DNA from 3 places in the Kushneria phosphatilytica genome. Region 3 is predicted to be linked to each of the others. Evidence: predicted binding sites of a transcription regulator. Region 3 holds the regulator's gene; each other region holds the start of a gene.
The links. The regulator PhoB, encoded in region 3, activates phosphate uptake and scavenging genes when phosphate is short. The targets are predictions, from matches to a motif close to TGTCATANNNNTGTCANA.
Positions count from the first base shown of each region.

Region 1: ppk1 (polyphosphate kinase 1) is a predicted target of PhoB. The motif match lies at 2,297-2,314, and genes of this name have one in related genera.
Region 2: FY550_RS12960 (PhoX family protein) is a predicted target of PhoB. The motif match lies at 2,107-2,124, and genes of this name have one in related genera.

Region 1 is NZ_CP043420.1:2,813,027-2,817,980, reverse strand. Features, by position in the region: gene ppk1 (polyphosphate kinase 1) at 18-2,210, opposite strand; gene hemB (porphobilinogen synthase) at 2,338-3,339, opposite strand; gene FY550_RS12945 (type 1 glutamine amidotransferase family protein) at 3,481-4,149, shown strand; gene tatC (twin-arginine translocase subunit TatC) at 4,181-4,954, opposite strand, start outside.
Region 2 is NZ_CP043420.1:2,818,201-2,823,154, forward strand. Features, by position in the region: gene FY550_RS12960 (PhoX family protein) at 1-2,045, opposite strand, end outside; gene FY550_RS12965 (3-deoxy-7-phosphoheptulonate synthase) at 2,169-3,263, opposite strand; gene FY550_RS16910 (hypothetical protein) at 3,749-3,895, opposite strand; gene folM (dihydromonapterin reductase) at 3,973-4,686, opposite strand; gene FY550_RS12975 (FAD-binding oxidoreductase) at 4,683-4,954, opposite strand, start outside.
Region 3 is NZ_CP043420.1:3,550,861-3,555,814, forward strand. Features, by position in the region: gene trpA (tryptophan synthase subunit alpha) at 1-185, shown strand, start outside; gene FY550_RS16480 (HU family DNA-binding protein) at 264-536, opposite strand; gene FY550_RS16485 (chorismate--pyruvate lyase family protein) at 828-1,427, shown strand; gene ubiA (4-hydroxybenzoate octaprenyltransferase) at 1,424-2,299, shown strand; gene phoB (phosphate regulon transcriptional regulator PhoB) at 2,401-3,084, shown strand; gene phoR (phosphate regulon sensor histidine kinase PhoR) at 3,120-4,460, shown strand; gene FY550_RS16505 (N-acetylmuramoyl-L-alanine amidase) at 4,519-4,954, opposite strand, start outside.

The DNA of each region.
Region 1 (4,954 bases), 740 kb from region 3:
TTGCCCGCCCCATGTCTTCAGGCGCGGGCCGAGTAAGCGTAGAGCAGGGTCTCCTGGGCGCTGATGGCCGCTTCTCCTTCACCCGGTTGGCGTTTCTCGTAATGCCCATCGCTCTGTAACTGCCAGCTTTGACAGTTATCCAGCATGTAGGTATCGAGATCCTTGCGAACGCGTTTGGCGATACGTCGATCCAGCAGGGGAAAGCAGGTCTCGACCCGATTGAACATGTTGCGCTCCATGAAATCGGCACTCGAACACCAGGTCTCCGGCTTCCCGGCATTATGAAAGTGATAGACCCGGGTATGTTCGAGGAAACGGCCCACGATCGAACGCACCGTGATGTTTTCCGATACGCCGGCAACGCCGGGTCGCAGGCAACAGGTGCCACGAATGATCAGATCGCACTGCACTCCGGCCTGCGAGGCCCGATAAAGCGCTCGGATCAGCTGTGGCTCGGTCAGCGAGTTGCACTTGATGATGAGGTGGCTCTTGCGCCCCTTGTGCGCATTGCGCGCCTCACGATCAATCATCTCGATCAGGCGGCTGTGCAGAATAAAGGGCGCATGCAGAATGTGCTCGGTATGGCGGGGTTCGCCCATTCCCGAAAGCTGCTGAAAGACGTGATGCACATCTTCACAGAGCGCTTCGCGTGCCGTCATCAGGCTGTAATCGGTATACAGTCGTGCTGTCTTGGCATGATAGTTGCCGGTGCCCATGTGGGCGTAGTGTCGGATCTGGCCGGATTCACGACGCACGATATGCAGCATCTTGGCGTGGGTCTTGTAGGCCATCACCCCATAGATGACATTGGCACCGGCTTCCTGCAACCGTGATGCCAGTGCGATGTTGTCGGCCTCATCAAAGCGTGCACGCAGTTCGATAACGACCGTGACCTCCTTGCCGTTACGTGCCGCATCGACCAGGGCATTGACTACGCCCGAGTCGGCTCCGGTGCGATAGAGCGTCTGCTTGATGGCCAGTACATTGGGATCGCGTGCCGCTTCTGCGAGCCAGTTCTCGATAACACTGAACGACTCCCACGGGTGCAGCAGCAGGACATCCTCGCGAGTAATGATATCGAACAGGCTTTCATCGCTTTTCAGAACCTTCGGCAGGCCCGGCGTGAAGGGGGTATAGCGCAGGTCATGGCGATCGCTGTCACCGATCATCGACATCAGGCGGCTGAGATTGACCGGTCCGTCGACCAGATAGAGATCACGACGATCCAGCCGAAACTGAGCGAGCAGGAAGTCACTGAGATGCTCGGGGCAGTTGTTGGCGACCTCCAGGCGCACACCATCGCCATAGCGTCTGGCCAGCAGTTCCCCCTTGAGCGCCGAGGCCAGGTCGGAAACATCTTCGGTGTCCACGCTGAGATCAGCGTTGCGCGTGAGGCGGAACTGGTAGCAGCCACGGATGGTCATGCCGGGGAACAGCTTGCTGGCATGCGCATGAATCATTGACGAGAGAAAGACATATTCCTGACATCCTTCGCGACCCAGCGAGTCGGGTACGCGGATCAGGCGTGGCAACGAGCGCGGCGCGGGAATGATGGCCATGCCACCGGTGCGGCCGAAGGCATCGTGCCCCTCGAGTTCGACAATGAAGTTGAGGCTCTTGTTGACCAGTCGTGGAAACGGATGAGAGGGATCGAGCCCGATGGGACTGACCACTGGCATGATCTCATCGTCGAAATATTCATGCACCCACGCCTGCTGCGCTTTGGTCCATTGAGTACGGCGCAGAAAATGAATGCCCTGATCTGCGAGCGCCGGTATCAGGTGATTGTTGAGAATATGGTACTGGCGCTCGACCTGCTCGTGCGCCAGGCGTGCGATTTCGGCAAAGACCGATGAGGGGGAGTGGCCATCGACACTGGGTTCCTCGTGACCGAATGCAATCCGGTGCTTGAGCCCGGCCACACGAATCTCGAAGAACTCATCGAGATTCGAGGAAAAAATCAGCAGGAACATCAGTCGGTCCAGCAGGGGGTGGCTCTCGTCGAGCGCCTGTTCCAGGACACGGATATGAAACTGCAGGGTGGAGAGTTCGCGATTGAAGTACAGCCGCGGATCATCAAGCTCGGGAATATTGTCAGATGGCGTCGAAGCGCGTACCCCGGTCTTGCTGCGATTGATGCGCAGCCCCGTCGTGGTGCTTTCCCCGGCTTCGCCCTGATAATCCGTTTCATTGGCCGAACTGGCTGCCATGACGCTGTCTCTCCATTGATCTGGCGATAAGCCTGCCCCCGGATTAATTCCGGGCGCACAACGAGGCGGTCAGTCTGCATGAGCCGGATGACGAACTGATGACACTCTCCGGCTCATGCACGGCCGGTCACGCTTGCTTGAGCCACTGGGCTGCACGCTTGGCAAAATAGGTCAGAATGCCATCGGCGCCGGCCCGCTTGAAGCACGCCAGTGATTCCATGATGACCTGGCGTTCATCGAGCCAGCCACGCTCGAAGGCAGCCATATGCATGGCGTATTCACCACTGACCTGATAAACGAAGGTGGGCACCTGCAATTCATTGCGGACGCGGTGCAGCACATCAAGATAGGGCATGCCGGGTTTGACCATGACAGCATCGGCACCTTCGCTGATATCCATGGCCACTTCGTGTATGGCTTCGTCGCTGTTGGCCGGGTCCATCTGATAGGTGGACTTGTCTGCCTTGCCGAGATTGGCCGTAGAGCCCACGGCATCACGGAAGGGACCATAGTAGCGTGAGGCATATTTGGCAGAGTATGCCATGATGCGGGTGTTGATCAGGCCCTCGCGCTCGAGTACCTCCCGGATTGAACCGATTCGGCCATCCATCATGTCGGAGGGCGCGATGAAATCGGCACCGGCCTCGGCATGAGACAGACCCTGCTTGATCAGGGTTTCGACGGTGCGCTCGTTGAGCACATAGCCCTCATCATCGAGGATGCCGTCCTGCCCGTGGCTGGTATAGGGGTCCAGTGCCACATCTGTAATAATGCCCAGCTCGGGATGGGCCTGCTTGAGTGCGCGCACACTGCGCTGAATCAGCCCGTTGGCATTGTAGGATTCCTCGGCATGCAGGGTCTTGCCCTCGGCATCAATCACGGGAAACAGAGCGATGGCGGGAATACCCAGCTCACTCAGCTCGGCGGCTTCTTCCAGCAGCAGATCGAGGGAGAGCCGTTCAACCCCCGGCATGGAAGGAATGGCATCACGTCGCTGTTCGCCTTCCTGAACGAACATCGGCAGAATCAGATCGTCCACGGTGAGGGTGGTTTCGCGCATCATGCGCCGCGAGAAATCATCCTTGCGCATGCGCCGCATGCGGGTGGCAGGGAATTGACGAAAGGTCATGTGTGGCACGAAAACGCTCCACTTGATCAGCATTGACAGGTGACAGGCAGTATAACAGTCCCCGTGCTGCGACGTTGGAAACGGCGTAACGAGCACCAGCAATAGCGCGGAAGCCGGTTGAGTGGCGAAGGAGACAATGAGATGAAAAAACCGATTGCGGTGGTTCTGGCCGGTTGTGGGCGTGTAGATGGATCGGATCCCGTGGATACGCTACTGGCACTGTGGCGACTCGATCAGCGTGGTATCGCCTGGCATGGTTTTGCGCCTGAGATCGATCAGCAGAATGCGAACTCCTTTCGTGATGATGACGGACACGAGCAGACGACGCTGCTGACAGAGTCGAAGCGTCTGGTGAGCCGGGATGTCGCGCCGCTTGGCGCGCTCGATCCGAAGGCCCATGCCGGTATTCTCATTCCGGGGGGCGGCGGCATAAGCCGCCAGTTGTCGACTTATGCGCGTGAAGGTATTGGCATGAGTGTGCAGGAAGAACTGGCCCTCTGCCTGCATTCGTTCTTTTCTGACTATCGGCCAATCGCGCTGATGGGCATGGCCTCTCTACTGATTCCACGTCTGTTTGAGCAGGCCATTCCGGTAACGGTAGGCCATGATGCCGAGTTGAGCGGTGCCATCAGCGCCATGGGTGGCCTGCACAAGAGCTGCAGCGTGGACGAGATCGTCGTTGATCCGGTCCATCGGGTGCTCAGTACGCCGGCTTCATTGCTTTCGGATAACATGGAGACGGTCTCTACCGGCGTTTTCCGGCTGGTGGACCGCCTGATCGACATGGCGGCGGATGAGCGCTACCGCTGATGCCAACTGGCGTCTGATCGGCAGCTGTTTGTCAGGCGCTATCATCGTCCTGTTCCTGGCGACTTTCATCACGGCCACCACGTGGGTGACGGACCAGCCGTCCGAACAGGATGCCGACCTCGAACAGTAGCCACATCGGGCCTGCCAGTAGCGTCTGCGAGATAATATCGGGAGGTGTCAGTAGCATGCCTACGACAAAGCAGCCGATGACGACATACGGGCGCTTGCTGGAGAGAGACTGGACTGTCACCGCACCGGTCAGGATCAGCAGGAAGGTGGCGACCGGGATCTCGAATGCCAGGCCGAAGGCGAAGAACAGCTTCAGCACAAAGGAGAGATAGGCGTTGATATCGGTCATCACCTGAACACCCTCGGGCGCGGTGTTGGTGAAAAACTTGAACAACAGCGGAAAGACGACGTAATAGGCAAAAGCAGCGCCGCAGTAAAACAGTGCCACGCTGGAGGCCAGAATCGGAATCGCCAGCCGCTTCTCGTGCACGTAAAGCCCCGGCGCGATGAACGCCCAGGCCTGATAGAGCACGAAGGGGATGGCCACGAACAGGGCCACGATCAGTGTCAGCTTGAACGGCGCCAGGAAGGGGGAGGCCACTTCCGTGGCAATCATCTGCGACCCTTCGGGCAACAGCGCCATCAATGGATGCGCCACGAACTCGTAGAGCTGATTGGAGAAGGCATACAGCGCTGCAAACACGACGACCACGGCAATAATGGCCTTGAGCAGACGTGAGCGCAGCTCAATCAGATGCTCGACCAGTGGCGTTTGCTGTTCGTCGGGATCCTGCGA
Region 2 (4,954 bases), 730 kb from region 3:
TCGTCACTGGCCGGCCAGTTGCCCGGATGCTGAATGTTGATGAACAGCGCCGTTCGATCCGGCGTCGCAAAGATCCCGGTCACCTCACAGGCATTGGGGCCCACGGCAAATCGCCTGAGCTGCTGGCCTGTCTGACGGGTGTCGCCGCGCGCCAGGGCCCCCGGCACGATCGCCAGTACCTGGTCATTGGTGGCCTGAGCCACGGCATTGTCGCGCCCCTTGTCGATGCCATTGTCGGTTTCGATCCAGAGGATACCTTCACCATTCTCCCCGCGCTCATCGAACCAGAGTCCATCGGGGCTGGCGAACTCATTGGCCTCGGTCAATCCGGAGCGATTGATCTCATTACCTGCGCCGGCCGGAGCACCGAACAGGAAGACTTCCCACTCAAAGCGATTCGCCCTGTCCGTTTCACGCCAGCGCATGACCTGCCCGAAATTGTTGTCCGGGCGCGGATTGGCAGCATTGACCGGCGCCGTATCAAAACCGGCACCGAGGGCTCCGAGCCCGGCAGCGCCATCGGTAAAGGTCGGCTCGGTGTCCTGGGCGGTACGATCCGAGTTATTGGTCAATGACATGTAGACATCGCCGGAGCCCGGATCGACGGTTCCCCACTCGGGTCGGTCCATGGGCGTCGCGCCCAGCAGATCGGCGGCATCGCAGGTATTGATAATGATGCCGGCCTGATCGCCGAACACCTCTCCCAGGGTGCGCTCGCCATTGGGGCCACCCCCGGGGATCTCACTCTCCGGCGTCAGGGCCAGCCAGTCGCCGCTGCCATCCTCGTTGAAACGCGCTACATGAAGCGTCCCTTCATCCAGATAGCTGGCACCGATGCTCTGACGGTCGTAGTGCTCGCCCGGACGGTTGGCATCACGCGCATCCCAGCGCTTTTTCGAGACAAACTTGTAGATGTACTCGTTGCGAGCGTCATGACCGGTATAAAAGGCCAGTGGCTCGCCTTCGACGACCCGTCCGGGCCAGCAGCCCTCATGCCGGAAACGTCCCAGAGCGGTCCGCTTGTAAGCCCGGCTATCGCTGTCGTAGGGATCAATTTCCACCACATAACCGAAAGCCCGCGCTTCGTTGCGATAATCCTCCCGGGCACTGGCGCCACGAGGCGTATTGTCGAAGCGGCTGAACTCACCCTCCTGCCCCTGTTCAGCGGTCTCCCAGCCATAGCGCCCGCGCCCGGTGGGCATCCCGAGGCGCTTCTGATCGGCCGTTCGCTCACCGCTGTTGGTAAAGACCTCGGGCCAGTTTTCCTCGCAGGTCAGATAGGTCCCCCAGGGCGTATGGCCACAGGCACAGTTGTTGTTGGTACCACGCACCCGAGTGCCATCCGGCGACCAGGCGGTCATCACCATCTCGCTGCCACGGACCGGACCGGCCAGTTCCATGGACGTCGCCGAGGTAAACCGCCGATTGTGTCGATCCCCGGTGACCGGCGCCCAGTGTCCATCGGCATCGCGTCGAATGCGTACCACGCTGACACCATGGGCATTGATCTCGGTACGGACTTCATCAGCCGGCCGCGCCCCCTGTTTGGGGTTGGTGGCACCATTGCTCGGTGCCCACAGGGCGCTCTGATCGATGTACTCGTGATTGACGACCAGCAGGAAATCGCTCGAGGCCTGTTCAGGGTCCAGAGGGAAATGGTACATGCCATCGTGGTGCATGCCCGTTGCCCGGGCCTGAAGCTCGGGTGTCAGTGAGAGATCGGGCGACCAGGCGGTGCCGTCAGTGGTCAGCGGTGTCCCCCAGGGGATCAGGACCTGAGCGCGATAGCCCGGTGGTACCACCACGGCATCGGTCATCGAACCGGGAATCGATTCGAAACCCAGACTCAGCGATTGCCCGCTGGCCGCCGCGGTTGCTGCACGCACGGCACCTGGCAGGCCAAAACCGGCGAACAGGGTTGCCGCAGCAACGCCAAGGCCTCCCTGCATGACCCGGCGGCGGGACATGCGGCGATCCAGAATGGTGGAAAACGGCGTGTTCCGACTGAGATTATGGTTATCGTGATTCTCGATTTCGGCACTCATGGGTACTCCCCGGCGATAGTGTGGATAACACGGTCCTGATCCACCTACGCTAGGCGCGAGGCATGACATTCTGGTGACGCCGCCATGCCGAGCCGGGTGCTCACCGCTCGGCATGGCCATGTCTCAGGCCGGTACTCCCGCCGTTGTCGAGCCGCTCAACGATGCTTTCGCCAAGCGTTCTGCGGCATCCAGCAGCACGCTTCGGGTCTGGGCCCAACCCAGGCAGCCATCGGTGATCGATACGCCATGCTGGAGTTCGTCACTCAACGCCTGTCGACCGGCTTCCAGATGGCTCTCGATCATGACACCCGTCAGCGCCTGCTGCCCTGCCAGACGCTGCTCGATCACCTGCTCGAGCACTTCGGGTTGACGAAAGGGATCCTTGCCGCAATTGGCATGCGAACAGTCGACCATCAGCGAGGGGCGATGGCCGGCCAACTCGAGCGCCCGACAGGCTGCTTCGACACTTTGAGCGTCACAATTGGGTCCCTGGCGACCTCCCCGTAGTACCGGATGGGTATCGGGGTTGCCGGCTGTCTCGATCACTGCCGGGCCGCCCTGCTCATCGACACCGAAGAATCGATGACCGTGCGCGCTGGCGGTCATGGCATCCAGCGCCACACCCAGGCCACCATCAGTGCCGTTCTTGAAGCCCAGCGGAGCCGGAAAACCACTGGCCAGTTCCCGATGTACTTGTGACTCCGTCGTACGTGCCCCGATTGCCGCCCAGCTCACCAGGTCATCGATGTAGGCCGCTGTCATCGGCTGAAGCAGTTCGGTGGCAATCGGCACGCCGAGCGCAGCAATATCGCGCATCAGTCGTCGTGCACGCCACAGTCCGGCCGCCATGTCATCGCGACCGTCGAGATCAGGATCGTACGCAAACCCCTTCCATCCCACCGTCGTCCGCGGCTTTTCGATATAGACGCGCATCACCAGCAGTAATTGCTCGCCGACCTGGTCGTTCAGATCCTTCAGATGATGGGCATACTCCATCGCCGCATGTTCATCGTGAATCGAACAGGGCCCCGTGACGACCAGCAGACGGGTGTCGCTACCATGAATGATGCGACGAATGGCATGCCGTTGCCGGGCGATTTCACGAGTGGTGGCAGTCGTTAGCGGTAGCTCGCGCTTCAATTCAGCACTGGAGGGCAAGGCTGCCCGGGCAGTACGAGCGGAACAGGTGGATTCAACGGGAGTAGCAAGAGTCGACATCAGGGCGCTCCGATATGTCAGGCGCCGTTGTGATTCAGCACAACGACGCGAGGATTCGTGGTTGCAGTGGACAGGCAGGGCTTACGCGCCCGAAAGAGCGCCAGGTGACAAACGACCAGCGAAACAGGCGGTTGAAGGCTGGGTTGTAATAACGCATGGCTCTCGCTCCGTAATGGCCTTGAAGGGCGTGATACAAAAAACCCCCGGTGGCTGGCTGCCGACCGGGGGTTTTCCTTGAGGTGGGCAGCCTGATCGCTTTCAGGCACACCCGATTGACTCAGGCGTGCCTGATACCAAACCAATAGCTGCCAAAATAACCGACATGATCCGTACACGCCGCCCATCGCCTGCCAGTAGAGGCCAGGGATTCGGGATGGGTAGCTGAATGTTGCGACATGATCATGTTCCTGCTGCGAAATTCACGTTCATTACTGCGTGCTCAAGGCATTCAAAACTTGAGGATGCCATTACCGTCACTGAAAGTATTACAGCTCATGCCAGAGGAACAAACCCGGCAGGGCTGCCAGCAGCGCCACCATGACCAGCGCCACGACCATCAGTACGGCAAGCAGTTTCTCGTGGCGCTCACAGCGCCGGTGAAGACGGCGAAACAGGGACATTCGTGAACTCATGAGTTCATCTCCGTTTGATACATCCATGCTTCTTCAGCAGTCACCGAGCACTGCCCGAGCGTTACCTGTTATTACCTTTACTGCACATGACGCCCGCCGTCAACGGGTAGAACGGCACCAGTCATGTAAGCATTGTCCAACAGGTAGCGTACACTCTGCCAGATCACACCGGGCCCGGGCGGTGTCGGCATCAATGATCCGCTCCGAAGCGGCACCGATCCCCCGGACACCTCACTCTCGTCGTGCATGATGGCTGCCGGCGCGATGGCATTGACCTTGATGTCGGCACCAAACAGTGCGGCAAATGATCGTGTCAGGCTTTCCAGGCCAGCCTTGGTCGCGGCATAGGCGACGTGCCGGCTTGCCCCTCGGGTTGCGACGAAATCGGTCATGTGGATGATATCGCGCATCGGCTCGCTACAGGCCATCAGCAGTGACTGCACATGCAGATTGATCAGGTAGGGGGCCTGCATGTGGAGATGAAACATGCGCTCGAAGGCGGCACCGGCCTGCTCATCGAAGCGGTCGGCTTCCCTGAGCGAAGCATTGTGAATCACGGCTCTCAGCCGCGGAGTATGCGCCTTCAGAGCATCAATAAACGCCATGATGCCGGCTTCGCTGGAGAAATCTGCTGGTAGCGCCGTGACACCACGACGACGCAGCGCTGCTACCGCTTCGCGCTCACGCCGGTAGGTGATAATGACCGGATGACCATCATCCTGCAGTCGTTCGGCACAGTAGCGCCCCAGCCGCTGGGCACCTCCGGTAATCAGAATCGGGGCCTGACTCATGCCTGACCACCCTGATCGGGCTGACGGGGCGCATAGCTGAAGACATCAGAGAAGACGCGCTCGGTCAGCGGCTCCAGCGCTTCGAGTGTATCTACCACGGCATAGACCATGCCGGGTGATCCGGCGATGAAGATGTTCGCTTCTCGCGTACTGCCGACCCGCTCATGCAGGGCACGGTCGATACGCTCCACGACCCCATCGAAATCCTCTTCGCCCGGCAGTTCCACAACTGGCGTAAAACGTACGTTCGGATAAGTCTCGACCCATT
Region 3 (4,954 bases):
TTGCCGTAGGCTTTGGTATCCGCAGTGCCGAGCAGGCAGCCGCTATTGGTCGCTTCGCCGATGCCGTGGTGGTCGGCTCGGCGCTGGTCCAGTGTATCGAAACGGCAGACAGCCCGCAGGCAGGAACGCAGGCCGTACATACGCTTGTCAGAACACTGGCCTCGGCACTGCCGCCACAGCGCTGAGTAGCCGGTGAGCGACGTCCGAAGCGTGTAAAGGAAGGAGAGCGCCGGCTACGCAGTGCAGCCGGCGAAGCGTTTCGATCAGTTGATCGAATCCTTGAGCGCCTTGCCGGGCTTGAAGGCAACGGTACGGCTGGCAGGGATTTCCAGCGTCTGACCGGTTTGCGGATTCTTGCCGGTACGTGCCGCACGCTCGCGTACGGTAAATGAACCGAAGCCGATCAGCGTGACATCTTCACCGCGAGCCACGCTGGAGCTGATCTCTTCGAGAATGGCGTTCAGGACCTGACCGGCCTTGTCCTTGGAAAGATCTGCCTGAGCCGCAATGGCGGCAGCAAGTTCTGGTTTGCGCATAGCGCCTCCTGGGTTGGGCAATTCAGGCGTGAATGACACCTGGCTTGTTGTTTTCCATCATGACCGCAAGGCTCATGACAGCTGTCCGACAGGAGTCGGGCAGGGTATCCTTCACAATCGAACAGCGTTCGACGACGCATAGCCTAGCAATGTCCTCGTATCGAGCGCCAGCATCACCTTGCGTTGCCTCGTCGAACGGATGACGATGACAGGCCGTATCGCAGGCCGAAACCACTTGTCTTCGCTCTTATCGGCAGAATCGAGCCTTACATGATCCCATCATCACAAGACATGCCCGCCAGCCCCCTGGTGCTGCGCCAGTGGCGCCCACTGGCAGTGGCAGCGGTGCAGCTCTCGCCTCACTGGCAGCGCTGGCTGGGCGCCAGGGGGTCATTGACCGCTCGACTGGCAGACCGGGTCAAAGGGCCGATCACGGTAAAAATCCATGCCGAGCACGCGGCTCCCCCGACACTTGATGAGGCGAGAAGACTCGCCTTGCCACAGCGCCGGCTGGCCTGGATTCGTGAAGTGACCCTCGAATATGCCGATGTTCCATTGATTGCCGCGCGCAGTGTCGTACCACTTGGAGAACTCCCCCGCGAAGTGCGTCTGCTGGGTCGCAAGGCGCTGGGACACTGGTTGTTCAGCCATCCTGATGTCACACGCTCCGCCATCGAACTGACGGATCATTCCTTGCAGATCGCCGGACACCAGGGCATCTGGACCCGACGCTCGGTCTTCCGGCATCCCCGTTGTCGATTACTGGTCCAGGAGAGTTTTCTGCCCGCGCTGGCCGATCTCATGCATGACGATTCGGCCGAAATCAGTGAATCCCGGCAGGAATCGCAACGTCATCCACGTCCGCCCGCCCCGATCATGGAGAACGCATGACCGCTCGTACTGCGCTGCAACGTATTCCCGATTTTTTGCGCCTGACACGGCTGGATCGCCCGATCGGCACCTGGCTTCTGATGTGGCCGACCCTTGCAGCGCTCTGGCTGGCGGCCGATGGCCTGCCTCAGCGTACCAATCTGATCATCTTCGTGGCTGGCGTATACGCGATGCGTGCTGCCGGCTGCGTGATCAACGACTACGCCGATCGCAACTTTGACGGTCATGTCAGACGCACCCGCGAGCGTCCGCTGGCGACCGGGCGCATCAGCGAACGCGAGGCACTGACACTGTTTGCTGCACTGATCGCTCTCTCCTTCGTGCTGGTCTGCTTCACCAATCTCTTTACCATTGCCCTGTCACTGGGCGGTGCGGCCCTGGCAGCCACCTATCCGTTCATGAAGCGCTATACCCACTTTCCCCAGGTCGTGCTGGGCGCTGCCTTCGGCTGGGGCATCCCGATGGCCTTCGGGGCCGAACAGCAGACGGTGCCCGCCATCGCCTGGTGGCTGTTTGCCGCCGGACTGGTATGGACTCAGGTCTACGATACCCAATACGCCATGGTGGACCGCGATGACGACCTGAAAATCGGCATCAAATCGACCGCCATCATCTTCGGCCGCTTCGATCTGATGATTCTGGGCGCGCTGCAAACCCTGATGCTGGTACTGCTGGCCGTGGTCGGCGGTCTGGCCGGGCTTAACGGCTTCTACTGGCTGGCACTGGTGGCCATCGCCGCAATCTTTGGCTATCAGCAATGGCTGACCCGGGGACGCACCCGAGAGGGCTGCTTTGCGGCCTTTCTCAACAATCACTGGGTGGGTGTGGTGCTGTTCGCCGGGGTGGTACTGGCGACCTGGCCGACGCCCTGAGGACACCTGCGCTGGACAGCACACCGGCTGTCACAATACTGTCATCGCTCACCGGTTAAATCGTCACCGAGTTGTCACGTTCGTTTGCCGGAGTATGACGCATGTCCCGAACCGTGCTGATCGTCGATGATGAGGCCTCGATTCGCGAAATGATCGCCGTTGCCCTCGAAATGGCAGATTTCCGCATTATCGAGGCCGAGAATGCCCAGCAGGCACACGCCCGGGTGGTGGATGAACATCCCGATCTGATCCTGCTCGACTGGATGCTGCCGGGCACCAGTGGCATCGAGCTGGCCCGCCGGCTCAAACGCGATGAAACCACCCGCGAAGTCCCCATCATCCTGCTCACTGCTCGTAGTGAAGAGGACAACAAGATTCAGGGGCTGGAGAGTGGTGCCGACGATTACATCACCAAACCCTTTTCACCGCGTGAACTCGTCGCCCGGCTCAAGGCCGTCCTGCGGCGTACGACACCACGTGGCGTGGAAGAAACGGTCGAGATCAACGGGCTGGCGCTGGACCCTGCCAGTCACCGGGTCAGTATCAATGGCCAGTCACTTGAGATCGGTCCGACCGAATATCGGCTTTTGCAATTCTTCATGACCCATCAGGAACGTGCCTATACGCGCGCCCAGCTGCTCGATCAGGTGTGGGGCGGTAATGTCTATGTCGAGGAGCGAACGGTTGATGTTCATATCCGTCGACTGCGCAAGGCACTGGGCGATGATCATCAGCAGCTGGTGCAGACGGTGCGAGGCACGGGCTATCGTTTCTCGACTCGTTGAGGGTTTCATCCATCGTTTGATAGCGACGGACACGCGTGCATTACTGGATCAATGAACTCTGGCGACTCGCCTATCTGGTACTCGGTTTCGGCCTGCTGGGCTGGCTGATCGGCTACCCTGGCTGGGGGATCGCGCTGGGACTGGCGGTTCACATGGCCTTTACCCTGCGCCATCTCAGAAAGCTCTATGTCTGGCTGGAAGCGCCGGTCGAACAGTCACCGCCGGCCGGTGAAGGGGTCTGGGGCGATCTGTTTGACCGCCTCTACCGCTATCAGAAGGGCCAGCGCCATATGCAGGGGCGGCTGCGTTCGGTCATCAATCGGGTGCAGGAGTCCAGCGAGGCGATGCGCGAAGGCGTGATCATGCTCGACTCCAGCGGCAATCTGGACTGGTGGAACAGTGCCGCCCAGCGACTGCTCGAGCTTGAACCCCATCATGACCGGGGCCAGCATCTCACCAACTATCTGCGTGATCCCCACTTCATCGAATACTTCCGTGGCAACGACTATCGCGAGCCGTTAACCCTGGCCTCTCCGATCCGCGACAACATGATGCTGGAAGTTCAGATCACCCTGTTCGGCGATAACGAGCGTCTGATCGTGATCCGCGATATCACCCGCCTGCATCGGCTGGAAATGATGCGACGCGATTTTGTCGCCAATGTTTCGCATGAGCTGCGCACGCCCCTGACCGTGCTGGCCGGCTATCTCGAAACCTGGCTTGATCATCGCGACAACCTGCCCGAGCGGCTGGTGCGGGGTCTCACCCAGATGGAGGCCCAGACCGATCGCATGCAGCGCCTGGTCAGCGATCTGCTGACGCTGGCTCGACTGGAGACCGCCGATCGTCATGACAGCGACCGGCCCATCTCGATCGCCGCACTCTGTCACCAGGCCGTCATCGATGGAGAGGCTCTGGCCGGAGGTAGCCACCATTTTCATACCGACATCGAAGATGATCGCTGGTTCTATGGCGATGAGCAGGAGCTGGCCAGCGCACTGTCCAATCTGGTTTATAACGCCGTGCGCTATACGCCCGAGGGCAGCACCATCACGCTACGCTATCAACCCTGGGAAGGCGGTGATGGTGCCCTGTCGGTGATCGATGATGGCGATGGCATAGAACCCCAGCATCTCGATCGTCTGACCGAACGCTTCTATCGCATCGACAAGAGCCGTTCGCTGGCCAGTGGCGGCACCGGTCTGGGGCTGGCTATCGTCAAACACGTGCTGTTTCGACACGACGCTCGGCTCGAGATCGAAAGCACCCCGGGCGATGGTGCCGAATTCCGCTGCATACTACCGGCAGCCCGTCTGAGCCCGGCCACCACCGGCACCGCCCTGTCCGAGCCCTCCAACGCCCGGCTTCGGGACTGAAACGGCAATCCCTTACGATTATCCACAACCGGTTGAGGATCAACCGGCTGTGGATAATTCATGCTTCCAGAAGCGCCATCGCAGTCGCCCGCCCCTGATAGCGTTCAATCAGCGCAAACAGCCTCGCAGCAGTATCGGTATCGATCACTCCCCGGGCTTCGGTAGGACGAAAATGCAACTGAAAGGCCCGGATCACCGGCTGCAGGGCTTGAGCATCATGACTGTCCGGCACGGCATAGCCCCAGGCGGCCAGGGCCCGATGCATCAACGCGCCATCAGGCTGATGCTGTTGAAACCGCTCACGCCAGCGCATCACGGCTGAAGGCCTCGGCCAGGCACCGATACCTGCTTCATGCAATCGTCGCCAGGGAAAGAACGGCCCGGGATCGACCTTGCGTCCTGGTGCGACATCACCATGGGCCAGCACATGAGCCGGATCGATGTGGTAACGCCTGACAATATCCTGTGCCAGCCGAATGACCAGCTCGATCTGA